3 regions of the Streptomyces sp. NPDC006372 genome follow, and region 3 is predicted to be linked to each of the others. Evidence: riboswitches for the same ligand, from Rfam matches in the RefSeq annotation. Region 3 holds a riboswitch; each other region holds the start of a gene.

What was found. A riboswitch is a leader RNA that binds a small molecule or an ion and turns the genes downstream of it on or off. The one in region 3 is predicted to bind cyclic di-AMP.
Positions count from the first base shown of each region.
Region 1: it holds a riboswitch for cyclic di-AMP, as region 3 does, so the genes downstream of both, ABZ016_RS06120 (LysM peptidoglycan-binding domain-containing protein) here and ABZ016_RS36415 (M23 family metallopeptidase) in region 3, are expected to answer to the same signal.
Region 2: it holds a riboswitch for cyclic di-AMP, as region 3 does, so the genes downstream of both, ABZ016_RS11850 (transglycosylase family protein) here and ABZ016_RS36415 (M23 family metallopeptidase) in region 3, are expected to answer to the same signal.

Region 1 is NZ_JBEXQJ010000002.1:357,806-362,475, reverse strand. Features, by position in the region: gene ABZ016_RS06130 (GNAT family N-acetyltransferase) at 1-543, opposite strand, end outside; gene ABZ016_RS06125 (HAD family hydrolase) at 717-1,565, shown strand; gene ABZ016_RS06120 (LysM peptidoglycan-binding domain-containing protein) at 1,529-2,308, opposite strand; cyclic di-AMP (ydaO/yuaA leader) riboswitch at 2,312-2,490, opposite strand; gene ABZ016_RS06115 (polyprenyl synthetase family protein) at 2,995-4,005, shown strand; gene ABZ016_RS06110 (DUF2092 domain-containing protein) at 4,248-4,670, shown strand, end outside.
Region 2 is NZ_JBEXQJ010000005.1:88,216-92,885, reverse strand. Features, by position in the region: gene ABZ016_RS11860 (cytochrome P450) at 1-1,145, shown strand, start outside; gene ABZ016_RS11855 (transglycosylase family protein) at 1,268-2,215, shown strand; cyclic di-AMP (ydaO/yuaA leader) riboswitch at 2,444-2,610, shown strand; gene ABZ016_RS11850 (transglycosylase family protein) at 2,615-3,319, shown strand; gene eno (phosphopyruvate hydratase) at 3,613-4,670, shown strand, end outside.
Region 3 is NZ_JBEXQJ010000038.1:65,283-69,952, reverse strand. Features, by position in the region: gene ABZ016_RS36425 (HPr family phosphocarrier protein) at 147-428, shown strand; gene ABZ016_RS36420 (GntR family transcriptional regulator) at 572-1,267, opposite strand; gene ABZ016_RS36415 (M23 family metallopeptidase) at 1,456-2,241, opposite strand; cyclic di-AMP (ydaO/yuaA leader) riboswitch at 2,254-2,418, opposite strand; gene ABZ016_RS36410 (pitrilysin family protein) at 2,610-3,998, opposite strand; gene ABZ016_RS36405 (pitrilysin family protein) at 3,995-4,670, opposite strand, start outside.

The DNA of each region.
Region 1 (4,670 bases), on a different contig from region 3:
CTCGTCGAACACGAAGCGCGGCTCGCCGACCTGCCGTCCCAGCCTGCGCTCCTTGGCCAGGGTGGTCTTCAGGAACTTCGGCGACTGGGCGCGCAGCACCGATTCGTACGTCTCGTAGCCCTTCTCCACGTCGATGACGAAGGTGGCGTACTCCTCCGCCGCGTACCGGACGAAGAGCCGCTGCTCGGCCTCCAGGTTGTCGAAGGCGAAGCTGGACACCGAGCAGGCCCGCAGCAGTTCGCCCGTCTCCAGGTCCAGGCCCGGCCGCAGGATCGCGCCCTGCGCGTCCGAGACGCCGAGTCCGATCGCCCGGCCCTGACCCCACCGGCCGCGCTCGTAGGGCAGGAAGCCGGCCGGCTCCGGCCCGTCGTACACCACCGCGATCCGTGCCTGCGGCCGCACCCGGCCCACGGCTTCGGTGAACTCCGGTTCCATGAACGGGTTGCGCGGTGCTTCCGCCGCGGCGCGCAGCGCTCGCCAGCGCTCCCTCTCCGCCTCGCGAAGCTCCCCGGCCCCGGCCACACGAATGCGCCCACTGCTCAACCCGACCCCCCGATCAAGTCCCCCCTGGACACTTGGAAGGTACCGCTCGGGACGGCCTCACGGGTAGGTAGCGGACCATGTTGTTGCCAACTGGTGCAGAGGGGCCCTCAATCGGGCAATCGGTGTCCACCGTGCGATGAAACGAACGGGCGCGCTGTCCGTATTCTCTGATCATGGCCGCACCCCTCGCATATTCACTCATCGCCACCGACCTGGACGGGACGCTGCTGCGCGGCGACGACACCTTCTCCGACCGGTCTCTCGCCGTACTCGCGCGGGTGGCGGACGCCGGCGCCCAGCACCTCGTGGTGACGGGCCGGCCGGCCCCGAGAGTGCGGCCGCTCCTCGACGACCTCGGCTGTACGGGGCTCGCGGTGTGCGGCCAGGGCGCGCAGGTGTACGACGCCGGCGCGGACCGGCTGCTGTGGTCCATCACGCTGGACCGTGAACTGGCGGAGACCGCCCTCGGCAAGATCGAGGCCGAGGTGGGGGAGGTGTACGCCGCGGTCGACCAGGACGGGGTCGACGGGCTCACGCTCATCGAGCCGGGCTATCTCATGCCGCACCCGACCCTGCCCGCCGTACGGGTCGAGCGACGGGACGACCTGTGGTGCGAGCCCATCAGCAAGGTGCTGTTGCGGCACCCCGGTCTGACGGACGACGAGCTGGCGGCGACGGCCCGCTCGGTGGTCGGCTCACTGGCGACGGTGACAATGTCGGGGCCCGGCACGGTCGAACTCCAGCCGTGCGGCATCACCAAGGCGACGGGCCTGGCGCTGGCCGCCGAGCACCTGGGGCTGCGGCCGGCGGACACCATCGCCTTCGGTGACATGCCCAATGACATCCCGATGTTCGACTGGGCCGCCCACGGCGTCGCCATGGCCAACGCCCATCCCGAACTCAAGGCCGTGGCCGACGAGGTCACGCTGTCGAACGAGGACGACGGCATCGCCGTCGTCCTCGAGCGACTGCTGGGCGGGGTGGATCAGTACGGGCCGTTGACGTTGTCGATCGAGCCGTAGCGGGCCGCCGCGTAGTTGCAGGCCGCCGTGATGTTGGCGACCGGGTCGTACGGGTCGAAGGAGGTACCGGGCACGTGGTAGGCGGCGAACGTCGGGTCGATCACCTGGAGCAGGCCCTTGGACGGGGTGCCCGCGGCGGCGTTCGAGTCCCAGTTGTTGATCGCCTGGGGGTTGCCGGACGACTCACGCATGATGTTGCGGTAGATGCCGTCGTACGACCCCGGGATCCCCTTCTGCGCCATGATGTCCAGCGACTCGCGGATCCACCCGTCGAGGTTGTTCGCGTAGGTCTTCGCGGCGGCGGGGGCGGCCTGGGCGACGCCCGTGGCGGGCTTCGCGGCCGGCTTGGCGGGGGCGGACGACTTGGTCGCCTGCTTCGGGGCGGCGTCCGCCTTGGCGGTCTTCACCTTCAGCTTCAGACCCGGGTGGATCAGCTTCGGGTTGTCGCCGACGGCGGCGCGGTTGTCCTTGTAGAGCTGCTTCCAGCCGCCCGACACGTCGTACTTGTCCGCGATGCGGTAGAGCGTGTCGCCCTTGACCACGGTGTACGCGAGGGACTTGGCGGGCTGGGCCGCCTGGTGCACGGACTGTGCGACGACGGGAGCGCTCTGGGGCTCGGCGGCGCTCGCGTGCGTCGCGCCGAGGAGCGGAAGGGTGAGTGCCGCTCCGCCGGTTCCGACGGCTACGACGCCTCGGGTGAGCGGGCTGGTTCTGCTGCGACGGTGCATGCCTCGTCCGGCCATGGCGATGTTCCTCTCCGGCGCCTGCGAGGTGAGCTGTCGGGTTCGGGCCGGGAGGTGTCCGGCCGCGTACGGCGCTGTGCTGCCGTACGCGGCTTCACCCCGAGCCGGTCCGCTGTGCGGACCGGCGACTTACCTGGGTCCCCCGCTCCTGCCCTGCGTGAGTGAGTCGGTGTGTGTGGGGTGTCCGGGCGGCGGCAGGATTCGGCGGTCCGCCGGACAAGCCGGGAACGTATGCGAGAGCACATGTCGGGAACAAGCACCGGAGTCACATTCCGAGCCGGTTGACCTTGGTCTGAGTGGTTTGGCCCGCTTGATCCTTTGCGGGAGCCAAGGCTCAACTGGCTTTCGGTGGAAGGGGGTACGGGCCGGTGCCGGAGCGAGGGGGCAAAAGGGGCGACGTGACCGAACTCACTGATCACGAGCCTGTGCGGTACATATCAGCAAAGGGAATTAACTTACGCAACGCGGCAAATCGTTTATATCTCGCTACCTCCTGGTAAGTGGATAAATGTCTGTTCTTATGGACTGATCGAAAACATGGAGGTCGTGATCGGATACCACCCGGCCTGTAACCATGGGCGCTGGCGGTGATCGAAACGTGACCGGATACGCTGACTCGAGTGAGGGCAGCGACCTATCGACAATCCGCGTAATCACCGGCAGACACAGCAGACAGGAGACCCCTCGTGACCGACGTCGGGCCGTTCGGGCTGAGCGTGCGGGACCAGGCTCTGGAAGCCGATGTCCAGGCCGGGTTGGCGGCTGTCGAGGAAGGCTTGTTCGAGGCCACCAAGAGTGAGGTGCCCTTCATCACGGAGGCCGCCCAGCACCTGGTGCGGGCCGGCGGCAAGCGGTTCCGTCCGCTGCTCGTGATGCTCTCCGCCCAGTTCGGTGACCGGTACGCGCCCGGGATCGTGCCGTCCGCCGTCGTCGTGGAGCTGACCCACCTGGCCACGCTGTACCACGACGACGTGATGGACGAGGCCGCCGTGCGCCGCGGGGTGGCGAGCGCGAACACCCGCTGGGGCAACTCCGTCGCGGTCCTCACCGGCGACTTCCTCTTCGCCCGCGCCTCGCACATCCTGGCCGACCTCGGCCCCGAGGCGGTCCGTGTGCAGGCCGAGGCGTTCGAACGGCTGGTGACCGGGCAGATCCTGGAGACGGCCGGACCGCAGGACGGCCGGGACCCCGTCGAGCACTACCTGGACGTGCTGGGCGGCAAGACCGGCTCGCTGGTGGCGGTGTCGTGCCGGTTCGGCGCGATGATGTCCGGCGCCGACGAGACGGTCGTGGACGTGCTGACCCAGTACGGCGAGCGGCTCGGCGTCGCCTTCCAGCTCGCTGACGACGTCCTGGACATCGCCTCCGACTCCCACGAGTCCGGCAAGACCCCGGGCACCGACCTGCGCGAGGGCATCCCCACGCTGCCGGTGCTGCGGCTGCGCGAGCGCGCGGCCCGGCTCGGGCTCGCGGACGACATCGCCCTGTGCGAGCTGCTGGACTCCGACCTCACCGACGACGCCCGGCACGCCGAGGCCCTGCGCCTGCTGCGCGCCCACCCGGCGCTGGAACAGGCCCGCCGGGACACCGTCCGCTACGCCCAGGACGCCCGCTCGGCCCTGGCACCCCTGCCGGAGTGCGCCGCGAAGGCGGCTCTCGTGGAGCTGAGCGACGCCGTGGTGCACCGCGCCGGCTAGCGCGGCACCGGTCCGGTTCATCCCCCGCCCCCTACGGGTCGGGGGAGACACCGCCCCTCCGTGTCATACCCCAGCAGTACGTGGAGTTGAGCCCGCGGTCTGACGTATCTCCCCGGCCGATTTGGTCAGATGGAGACCACCGAAGAACACCACTCCTCACCTGTTCGGGTGAGAATGGCGGCTCAGGGACGAGTGCGTGGACGACACGGACAGCCGCCGCCGACCACGGAGGTAGGGCACACATGGCACCGTACGCATCCGACGAGAACACGACCGCCGGGGAGGTCGACGAGCAGCGCTCCCGGCGGAGCAAAGCCGCGCGGTACGTCGTCCCGGTCACGGTGATGGGGGTGGCGGCCGCGACGATCGGCCTGGTCCCCGCACTCGCCGACTCGGGCGACCCCGACCTCCCGAAGATCACGGCACAGCAGCTCATCGAGAAGATCGCCAAGTCGGACGTGCAGCAGCTGTCCGGCACGGTGAAGATCAGCACGGATCTCGGACTGCCGGACCTCGGCGGGCTGGAGAGCAGCCTGATGTCCGGTGCGGCGAGCCCGGGCGAGGGCGGTTCCTCCGCCGACCCGACGTCCAAGCTCACCGAACTGGCCTCCGGCACGCACACCCTGCGCGTCGCTGTCGACGGCCCGGAGAAGCAGAAGCTGTCG
Region 2 (4,670 bases), on a different contig from region 3:
TCACGCGGTACGCCGACGCCAAGCAGACCCTCGCCGACAACCGTCTCTCCAAGAACCCGGCGCATCACGCCGAGCCCGCGCATGCCAAGGGCAAGACCGGTATCCCCGGCGAGCGCAAGGCCGAGCTGATGACGCATCTGCTGAACATCGACCCGCCGGACCACACCCGGCTGCGGCGGCTGGTGTCCAAGGCGTTCACACCCCGCCGTGTCGCCGAGTTCGCGCCACGGGTGCAGGAGCTCACCGACCGTCTCATCGACGGGTTCGCGGAGAAGGGGTCCGCCGACCTCATCCACGAGTTCGCCTTCCCGCTCCCCATCTACGCCATCTGCGACCTGCTCGGCGTCCCGCGCGAGGACCAGGACGACTTCCGGGACTGGGCGGGCATGATGATCCGTCACCAGGGCGGGCCCCGGGGCGGGGTGGCGCGGTCCGTGAAGAAGATGCGCGGCTACCTCGCCGATCTGATCCACCGCAAGCGGGAGGCGCTGCCCGCCGAACCCGCCCCGGGCGAGGACCTCATCTCCGGGCTCATCCGCGCCTCCGACCACGGTGAGCACCTCACCGAGAACGAGGCCGCGGCCATGGCCTTCATCCTGCTGTTCGCCGGTTTCGAGACAACCGTGAACCTCATCGGCAACGGCACCTACGCCCTGCTCACCCACCCCGGGCAGCGCGAGCGGCTCCAGCGGTCCCTGGCCGCCCACGACACCGCGCTCCTCGAGACCGGCGTCGAGGAACTCCTGCGCTACGACGGTCCCGTCGAGCTCGCCACCTGGCGTTTCGCCACCGAGCCGCTCACCATCGGCGGGCAGCGGATCGCACCCGGCGACCCGGTCCTCGTGGTCCTGGCCGCCGCCGACCGGGACCCGGAGCGGTTCGCGGACCCGGATGTGCTCGACCTCTCCCGCCGCGACAACCAGCACCTCGGTTACGGTCACGGCATCCACTACTGCCTGGGCGCCCCGCTCGCCCGCCTGGAGGGCCAGACGGCGCTCGCCACCCTCCTCACCCGCCTGCCCGACCTGCGGCTCGCGGCGGACCCGGCCGAGCTGAGATGGCGTGGCGGACTCATCATGCGCGGGCTGCGCACGCTGCCGGTGGAGTTCGCACCGGCCAAGAGTGACGAAACATCAGAGCTGTGATCTTCACGTGATCTGCGCGGCATGAACTTGTGACAAGTGATCGTCTGCCGATACGTTCACCCATCAATACGGCTCGGGGGTTGCCTCGTGCCGGTCACTGCTGTCTCGCGAAAGGTCTCCGTATGCTCTCCGGGAACGGTCGGCACCGTCGCCCCCGCCAGGCTCCGGCTCTCCTCGTCGCGGCCGGAGTGACCGGCTCCGCCATCGCGATCCCGCTCCTCGGGGCCTCCGGTGCCAGTGCGGCCGACGGCACGACCTGGGACCGGGTCGCGGACTGTGAGACCGGCGGCGCCTGGAGCCAGAACAGCGGCAACGGCTACTACGGCGGCCTCGCGCTCTCCCAGGACGACTGGGAGAAGTACGGCGGACTCGACTACGCCGCGAGCGCCGATCTGGCCAGCCGCTCCCAGCAGATAGCCGTGGCCGAGAAGATCCTCGCCGACCAGGGTGTCGGCGCCTGGCGCACCTGCGGACTGCTCTCGGGTCTGGAGCAGGGCAAGGGGTCGGACTCCTCGGGCTCCTCCGACGCGTCCGGTTCCACGGACTCGCCCGGTTTGCTCGATTCGCTCGGCTCGTCTCCTTCCGAAAGCCCCTCCTCTTCTCCGTCGTCGTCGCCTGACACGCCGTCGGCCTCGAAGGGTGAAGACTCCACGTCCGACGACAGAGACTCGTCGAAGGATCGGCAGCCCGACGCCTCCCCCTCGGCCACCTCCGAGAGCGACAAGTCCGACGACGCGCAGCGGGACGACGAGTCCTCGGCGCTGACCGACACCGGCTCCGGCCGGCACCGCGGCCCCAGTGCCGACGAGACCGGCGCGTCCGGGGACAGCCGTACGGACGAGTCCACGGGCCGTCACGCCTCGCGCGGCGACGGGGACTCCCGTGACGCCTCCGAAGGCTCCTACATCGTGGGTGTCGGCGACAGCCTCTGGTCCATCGCCGACTCCCTTGACCTCAGCGGCGGATGGCACGAGCTCTACGACGGCAACAAGAAGGCCGTCGGTGCCGACCCGAACCTCATCCGTCCCGGTGAGAAGCTCGCGGTGGAGGGCGAAGCGGACGAGAAGTAGCCGTTCGGACACTGCGGAAACCGGGGCGGAAGTCGCCCCGAAACCGCGCGAGTTCACGTCCTGTTTCGCGGTGAATGTCCCGTTTGAGGCCCGTGAGAGATAGATCTCAGAAGCCTTGATCGTCTTTGAAATTCGGCGGATCGCGTGTCTACCGTCGTGATCGCTCGTCACCACGAGCCCCGGCTGCCGCAACGCCGAATCCTGCCAGCGGCCGTACGGGAACAGTCGTCGCGTCAAGCGCCGTAGGCAGGAGCGGGGGACCCAAGGTAGGTGCCCGACCGGCCACTTGTGCCGGAAGGGCTAGGGGTGAAGCCGTGTCCCGGGAGGGACGCGGCCGGGCAACTCAACCGGCCCGAACCCGACAGCTCACCTCGCAGGCGTCGGTGAGGGGATCTCTCCATGCTGTTTTCCAGCAATGGCAAGCACCGCCGTCCGTCCAAGGCCAGCCGTGCCATCGCCGTCGCCGGTGTCACCGGCGCCGCCGTCGCCGCCCCGCTGATGGCGACCGGCACCGCCTCCGCCGCCACCACCTCCGAGTGGGACACCGTCGCCCAGTGCGAGTCCGGCGGCAACTGGTCCATCAACACCGGCAACGGCTACTACGGCGGTCTGCAGTTCTCGGCCTCCACCTGGTCCGCGTACGGCGGCACCCAGTACGCCTCGACCGCCGACAAGGCCAGCAAGGACCAGCAGATCCAGGTCGCCGAGAAGGTCCTGGCGAGCCAGGGCAAGGGCGCCTGGCCGGTGTGCGGCAAGGGCCTGTCGGGCGCCTCCACCGGCAGCGGCTCCTCCGGTGACTCCGCCGACTCCGGCAGCTCCTCGCAGCAGAGCCAGCAGCAGAGCACCGAGTCCCGCGAGACCCAGCAGCAGCCGGCCTCCCGCTCCGACGAGCGTCCGGCCGCCAAGAAGACCGTCACCACCCCGACCGGCAAGAAGGTCAAGAAGGGCGACGGCGAGTACAAGGTCGTCAAGGGCGACACCCTCAGCTCCATCGCCACGGAGAAGAAGGTCGAGGGCGGCTGGGAGAAGCTCTTCCAGCTGAACGAGGACATCGTCACGGACGCCAACCTCATCTACCCGGGCCAGCAGCTGCACCTGAAGTAAGCAGCGGCCCCCGCCCGTCCCGGGCGGCCCCCGTCCCCACGGGCTCCCCGCCCCGGTGCGTCTCCCCCCGTACGCACCGGGGCGGGGTTTCTTCTGCCGGGTTTCTTCCGGCGGTCTTTGCGCACCGGCTTTGTTCCGTTCGGAAACAATTTACTCTCGGTTCTGTCCATGGGGTGGGCGACCCGGTGGCCGATCGGCCCGAGCCGGTTAGGCTCATGTCGCGAGCCACCGGCCCGCACCTCGCAGGGCCCGAGCGGCCCGCGTACCCGCGTCACATCAAGAAGGAGATGCTCGTGCCGTCCATCGACGTCGTCGTAGCCCGGGAAATCCTGGACTCCCGAGGCAACCCCACGGTCGAGGTCGAGGTCGGCCTCGACGACGGCAGCACCGGTCGTGCCGCCGTCCCGTCCGGCGCCTCCACGGGCGCCTTCGAGGCCATCGAGCTCCGCGACGGCGACTCGAACCGCTACCTCGGCAAGGGTGTGGAGAAGGCCGTTCTCGCGGTCATCGAGCAGATCGGCCCGGAGCTCGTCGGTTACGACGCCACCGAGCAGCGCCTGATCGACCAGGCGATGTTCGACCTGGACGCCACCGACAACAAGGGCTCCCTCGGCGCCAACGCCATCCTCGGCGTCTCCCTCGCCGTCGCCCACGCCGCCTCCGAGGCCAGCGACCTGCCGCTGTTCCGCTACCTGGGCGGCCCGAACGCGCACCTGCTGCCGGTGCCGATGATGAACATCCTGAACGGCGGCTCGCACGCCGACTCCAACGTGGACATCCAGGAGTTCATGATCGCCCCGATCGGCGCGGAGTCCTTCTCCGAGGCCCTGCGCTGGGGCGCCGAGGTCTACCACACGCTGAAGAAGGTCCTGAAGAGCAAGGGCCTGGCCACCGGCCTCGGCGACGAGGGCGGCTTCGCCCCGAACCTCGGCTCCAACCGCGAGGCCCTCGACCTCATCCTCGAGGCGATCAAGGAAGCCGGCTACACCCCCGGCGAGCAGATCGCCCTCGCCCTCGACGTCGCCGCGTCCGAGTTCTACAAGGACGGCGTCTACACCTTCGAAGGCAAGGACCGCTCGGCGGCCGAGATGACCGAGTACTACGCGGAGCTCGTCGACGCGTACCCGCTGGTCTCCATCGAGGACCCGCTGTTCGAGGACGACTGGGAGGGCTGGAAGACCATCACCGACAAGCTCGGTGACAAGGTCCAGCTCGTCGGCGACGACCTGTTCGTCACCAACCCCGAGCGCCTCGCCCGCGGCATCGAGGAGGGCGCGGCCAACGCGCTCCTGGTCAAGGTCAACCAGATCGGTTCGCTCACCGAGACCCTGGACGCCGTCGAGCTGGCCCA
Region 3 (4,670 bases):
GGACGCGAGGCAGTCTGTGGAGGGCGTCAGTCGGGTCGAGGCCGCGACCCGACGGCACCCCGGGGCGGTCCCAGGGCCGCTCCGGCACAGCTTCACGATATGGGAAACTGGTCTAGACAACCCTGAAAACCGAAGGGCAGCAACACATGGCTGAGCGCCGCGTCAACGTCGGCTGGGCCGAGGGCCTCCACGCCCGCCCCGCTTCCATCTTCGTCCGAGCCGCCACGGCCGCAGGCGTCCCGGTGACGATCGCCAAGGCAGACGGGAACCCCGTCAACGCGGCCTCCATGCTGGCCGTCCTCGGCCTCGGTGCCCAGGGCGGCGAGGAGATCGTCCTCGCCTCCGACGCCGAGGGCGCCGACGCCGCCCTGGACCGGCTCGCGAAGCTGGTCTCCGAGGGTCTCGAGGAACTGCCCGAGACCGTCTGAGTATTTTTCGCGCCTGATCCGGCGCACCCCGAAGGGTCCGTCCGATTTCATCGGGCGGGCCCTTCGCCTTTATCGAATTCCCTGCCTGGGGCAGCACAAATAATCCCCCGAGAAATGCCCGTTCTTTGTATACGGCTTCCGTGTTAATGCCGCGGGCTCGCCGTGTTTACGGGATGTTGCGAGTTCCTCACACGCTCGGCACGCTCCCCGGCGGAGCCGAATCGCAGGCGGTGCGCGGCCGTCGCACGCTCGGTGTGCAGCGCCGTGACCGCCCGCGCGCGCTCGCTGTCCCCGCGCGCCACCGCGTCGACGATCGCGCCGTGCTCGGTCCAGGACTCCACGGGGCCGGCCGGTGCCTCCACCGCGTACATCCAGGCGATCTTGTGGCGGAGCTGGGTGAGCGTCGAGGTCAGGGCGGGGCTGCCGGAAGCCTGCGCGAGCGTCTCGTGGAACCAGCCGCCCAGCGAGCGCAGGTCGTCGCTGTTGCCCCGGCGGGCGCGCTCCTGGCCCAGCCGGACCAGCCCGCGCAGGACTTTCAGATGCGCCTCGGTGCGGCGCTGGGCGGCACGGGCGGCGCCGAGCGGCTCCAGCAGCGTACGCATCTCCAGCAGGTCGGCGGCCTCCTGCTCGCTGGGTTCGGCGACACAGGCCCCCGCGTGCCGTCGGGTCACCACGAAGCCCTCGGCCTCCAAAGTGCGCAGGGCCTCCCGGACGGGCACGCGCGAGACGCCGTAGCGGCGCGCGAGGAGTTCCTCGGTCAGCCGGCTGCCGCGCTCGTGGACACCCGCGACGATGTCGTCCCGGATGGCCGTGCACACAGACTGCGCGGGAATACGCATGACCGACCTCCGCTTAATCCCCGTGAAACGTCGACGAGTGACGTGTGTTCCGTGACTCTATTGCAATCAGCGGGAATTTCCGACGGCTATCCGGAATCCATGGATATTTTTTGGACAGGCGGACGTCACAAACGCCGAAAGCCCCGGCTCGGCGAGCCGGGGCTTCGGGAAGCGGAGCGGTGTGCCGCCTAGACGTTCACGCCGTGCGAGCGGAGGTAGGCGAGGGGGTCGATGTCGGAGCCGTACTCGGGGCTCGTCCGGGCCTCGAAGTGCAGGTGCGGGCCGGTGACGTTGCCGGTCGCGCCGGACAGGCCGATCTGCTGGCCGGGGGTGACCTTCTGGCCGACCGAGACACCGATGGACGACAGATGGCCGTACTGGGTGTACGTGCCGTCGTTCATCTTGATCACGATGTTGTTGCCGTAGGAGCCGCCCCAGCCGGCCTCGACGACCTCACCCATGCCGACGGCGTGGACGGAGGTGCCGGTGGCGGCGTGGAAGTCGATGCCGGTGTGGCTGCCGGAGGACCACAGGCCGCTGCTGGCCTTGTAGCCGGTGGAGACGTACGAGCCGGAGATCGGGGGCACGAAGGAGTTGAGGCGCTTGCGCTCGGCCTCACGGGCGGCGCGCTCCTTGGCCTCGCGGGCCTTCTCGGCCGCCTCCTTGGCCTTCTTGGCGGCTTCGGCGGCCCGCTCGCGCGCGGCCTCCTCGGCCTTCTTCTTGGCGGCGGCCTCTTCGGCGGCCTGCTTCTGGGCGGCGGCCTGGGCGTCGATCTGCTGGGCCACGGTGTCGCCGAGGGTGACGACCGGGGTGAGGCCGGTCTGCTCGGCGGCGGGCTCGGCGGCGAAGGCCGGAGCGGCCACGGTGCCGATGACGCCGGTGGTGGCGAGGGCCGCGACTCCCGCCGCGCGGGCCGTGCCGCGCTGGATCCTGCTGGGACGCCGGTGCTTCCCGGTGGCGCGCGTGAACGCCATGAAGTGGCTGATCCTTTCCTTCCCTCTCGCCTACCGGGTTAGCTGACGGGTTCGGAGCAGGAAGGTCTCCTACGGACCCCCTCGCGGTGCGCGCGGGCGTCCGATTCACCCCAGGGACTGCGGTGGGTCCCCGGCTCCCCTGGCTCGCGCCGTACGGGGACTCGGCGATGACTGTCCGGTGCCGCGGGTGCGGCGCACTGCCTGACGAACAGCCCGGACGACGCTAAGCGGCACCACTTTCAATTCCCAAACGGATCTAAGATTTTGTAGCGCATCCCACAGGGCAGACGGGCAACTCCCGTACCAATTCGGGCATAAAGGGGCCCTGGTGCCTTTGAAGACAACCAGGGCCCCTGCGCGCGGTGCCGTTACTCGGCGGCCACGACGGTCACTTCGCCGATGCCGAGGGCCTCCACAGGGCCCTTGATCTGCGCCGCGTCACCCACGAGGACGGTCACCAGACGGTCCACCGGGAATGCGCTGACGGCCGCCGCGGTGGCCTCCACGGTGCCGGTCGCGGCGAGCTGCCGGTACAGCGCGGCCTGGTAGTCGTCGGGCAGGTGCTGCTCGACCTGGTCCGCCAGCGTGCTCGCGACGGCCGCCGCCGTCTCGTACTTCAGCGGCGCCACGCCGACCAGGTTCTGCACGGCGACGTCCCGCTCGGCGTCGGTCAGCCCCTCGGCGGCGAGGGTGCGCAGCACCGTCCAGAGGTCCTCCAGGGCGGGCCCGGTGTTGGGCGTGTCCACGGAGCCGCTGATGGCGAGCATCGCCGCACCCGTCCCGTCCGGGGCGGACCTGAGGACCTGGGCGAACGCCCGCACGCCGTAGGTGTAGCCCTTCTCCTCGCGCAGGACACGGTCCAGACGGGAGGTGAGGGTGCCGCCGAGGCAGTACGTGCCGAGCACCTGGGCGGGCCACACGCGGTCGTGCCGGTCCGAGCCGATCCGGCCGATCAGCAGCTGGGTCTGGACGGCGCCCGGACGGTCCACGATGACGACCCGGCCCGTGTCGTCGGCGGTCACCGGCGGCACCGGGCGCGGCTCCGCCGAGGAGCCGGTCCAGGAGCCCAGCGTGTCGCCGAGCAGGGCGTCGAGGTCGATGCCGGTGAGGTCACCGACGACCACGGCGGTGGCCGTGGCGGGGCGGACGTGCTTCTCGTAGAAGGCGCGGACCGCCGCGGAGTCGATCGCGGCGACCGTCTCCTCGGTGCCCTGCCGGGGCCGCGACATGCGCGAACCGGCCGGGAACAGCTCCTTGGAGAGCTCCTTGGCGGCGCGGCGGGAGGGGTTGGCCAGCTCGTGCGGGATCTCGTCGAGGCGGTTGCGGACCAGCCGCTCGACCTCGCTGTCCGCGAACGCGGGCGCCCTGAGGGCGTCGGCGACCAGGGCGAGTCCCTTGGCGAGCCGGGAGGCCGGCACCTCCAGGCTGAGCCGGACACCGGGGTGGTCGGCGTGCGCGTCGAGGGTGGCACCGGCGCGCTCCAGCTCGGCGGCGAACTCCTCGGCGGAGTGCTTGTCGGTGCCCTCGGAGAAGGCCCGCGCCATGATCGTGGCCACACCGTCGAGGCCGGCCGGTTCCGCGTCCAGGGGCGCGTCCAGCAGCACCTCCACGGCGACGACCTGCTGGCCGGGGCGGTGGCAGCGCAGCACCGTCAGGCCGTTGGCGAGCGTGCCGCGCTCGGGGGCGGGGAAGGCCCACGGCCGGGCCTCGCCCTCCCGCGGCTGGGGGTGGAAGTCCATCGTGGCGAGCTCGGTCACTTGGCCGCCTCCTCGTTCTCGTTGGTGGCCGCGGCTGCGGTGTCCTCGGTGGTGCCGGCGTCCTCGGCGGCCTCCGCGTCGCCGGCCTCGTCGGCGACGGGCTCGTAGACGAGCACCGCGCGGTTGTCGGGCCGCAGGCGGGCCTTGGCCACCTCCTGGACCTCCTCGGCCGTCACCTCCAGCACGCGCTGCACGGCGGTCAGGGCGAGCTGCGGGTCGCCGAACAGCACGGCGTACCGGCACAGTTCGTCGGCGCGGCCGGCGACGGTGCCGAGCCGGTCCAGCCACTCGCGCTCCAACTGGGCCTGGGCCCGCTCCATCTCCTCGGCCGTCGGGCCCTCCTCGGCGAACCGGGCGAGCTCCTCGTCGATGGCGGTCTCGATCACCGGCACCTCGACGTCACCGGACGTCTTCACGTCCAGCCACCCGAGGGAGGGCGCCCCGGCGAGCCGCAGCAGGCCGAAGCCGGCCGCCACCGCCGTACGGTCCCGCCGCACGAGACGGTTGTACAGGCGGGAGGACTCGCCGCCGCCGAGGACCGTGAGGGCCAGGTCGGCCGCGTCGCACGCGCGCGTGCCGTCGTGCGGCAGCCGGTAGGCGGCCATCAGGGCGCGCGCCGGGACCTCCTCCTCGACGACCTCGCGCAGCTGCTCGCCGATGGTCTCCGGCAGC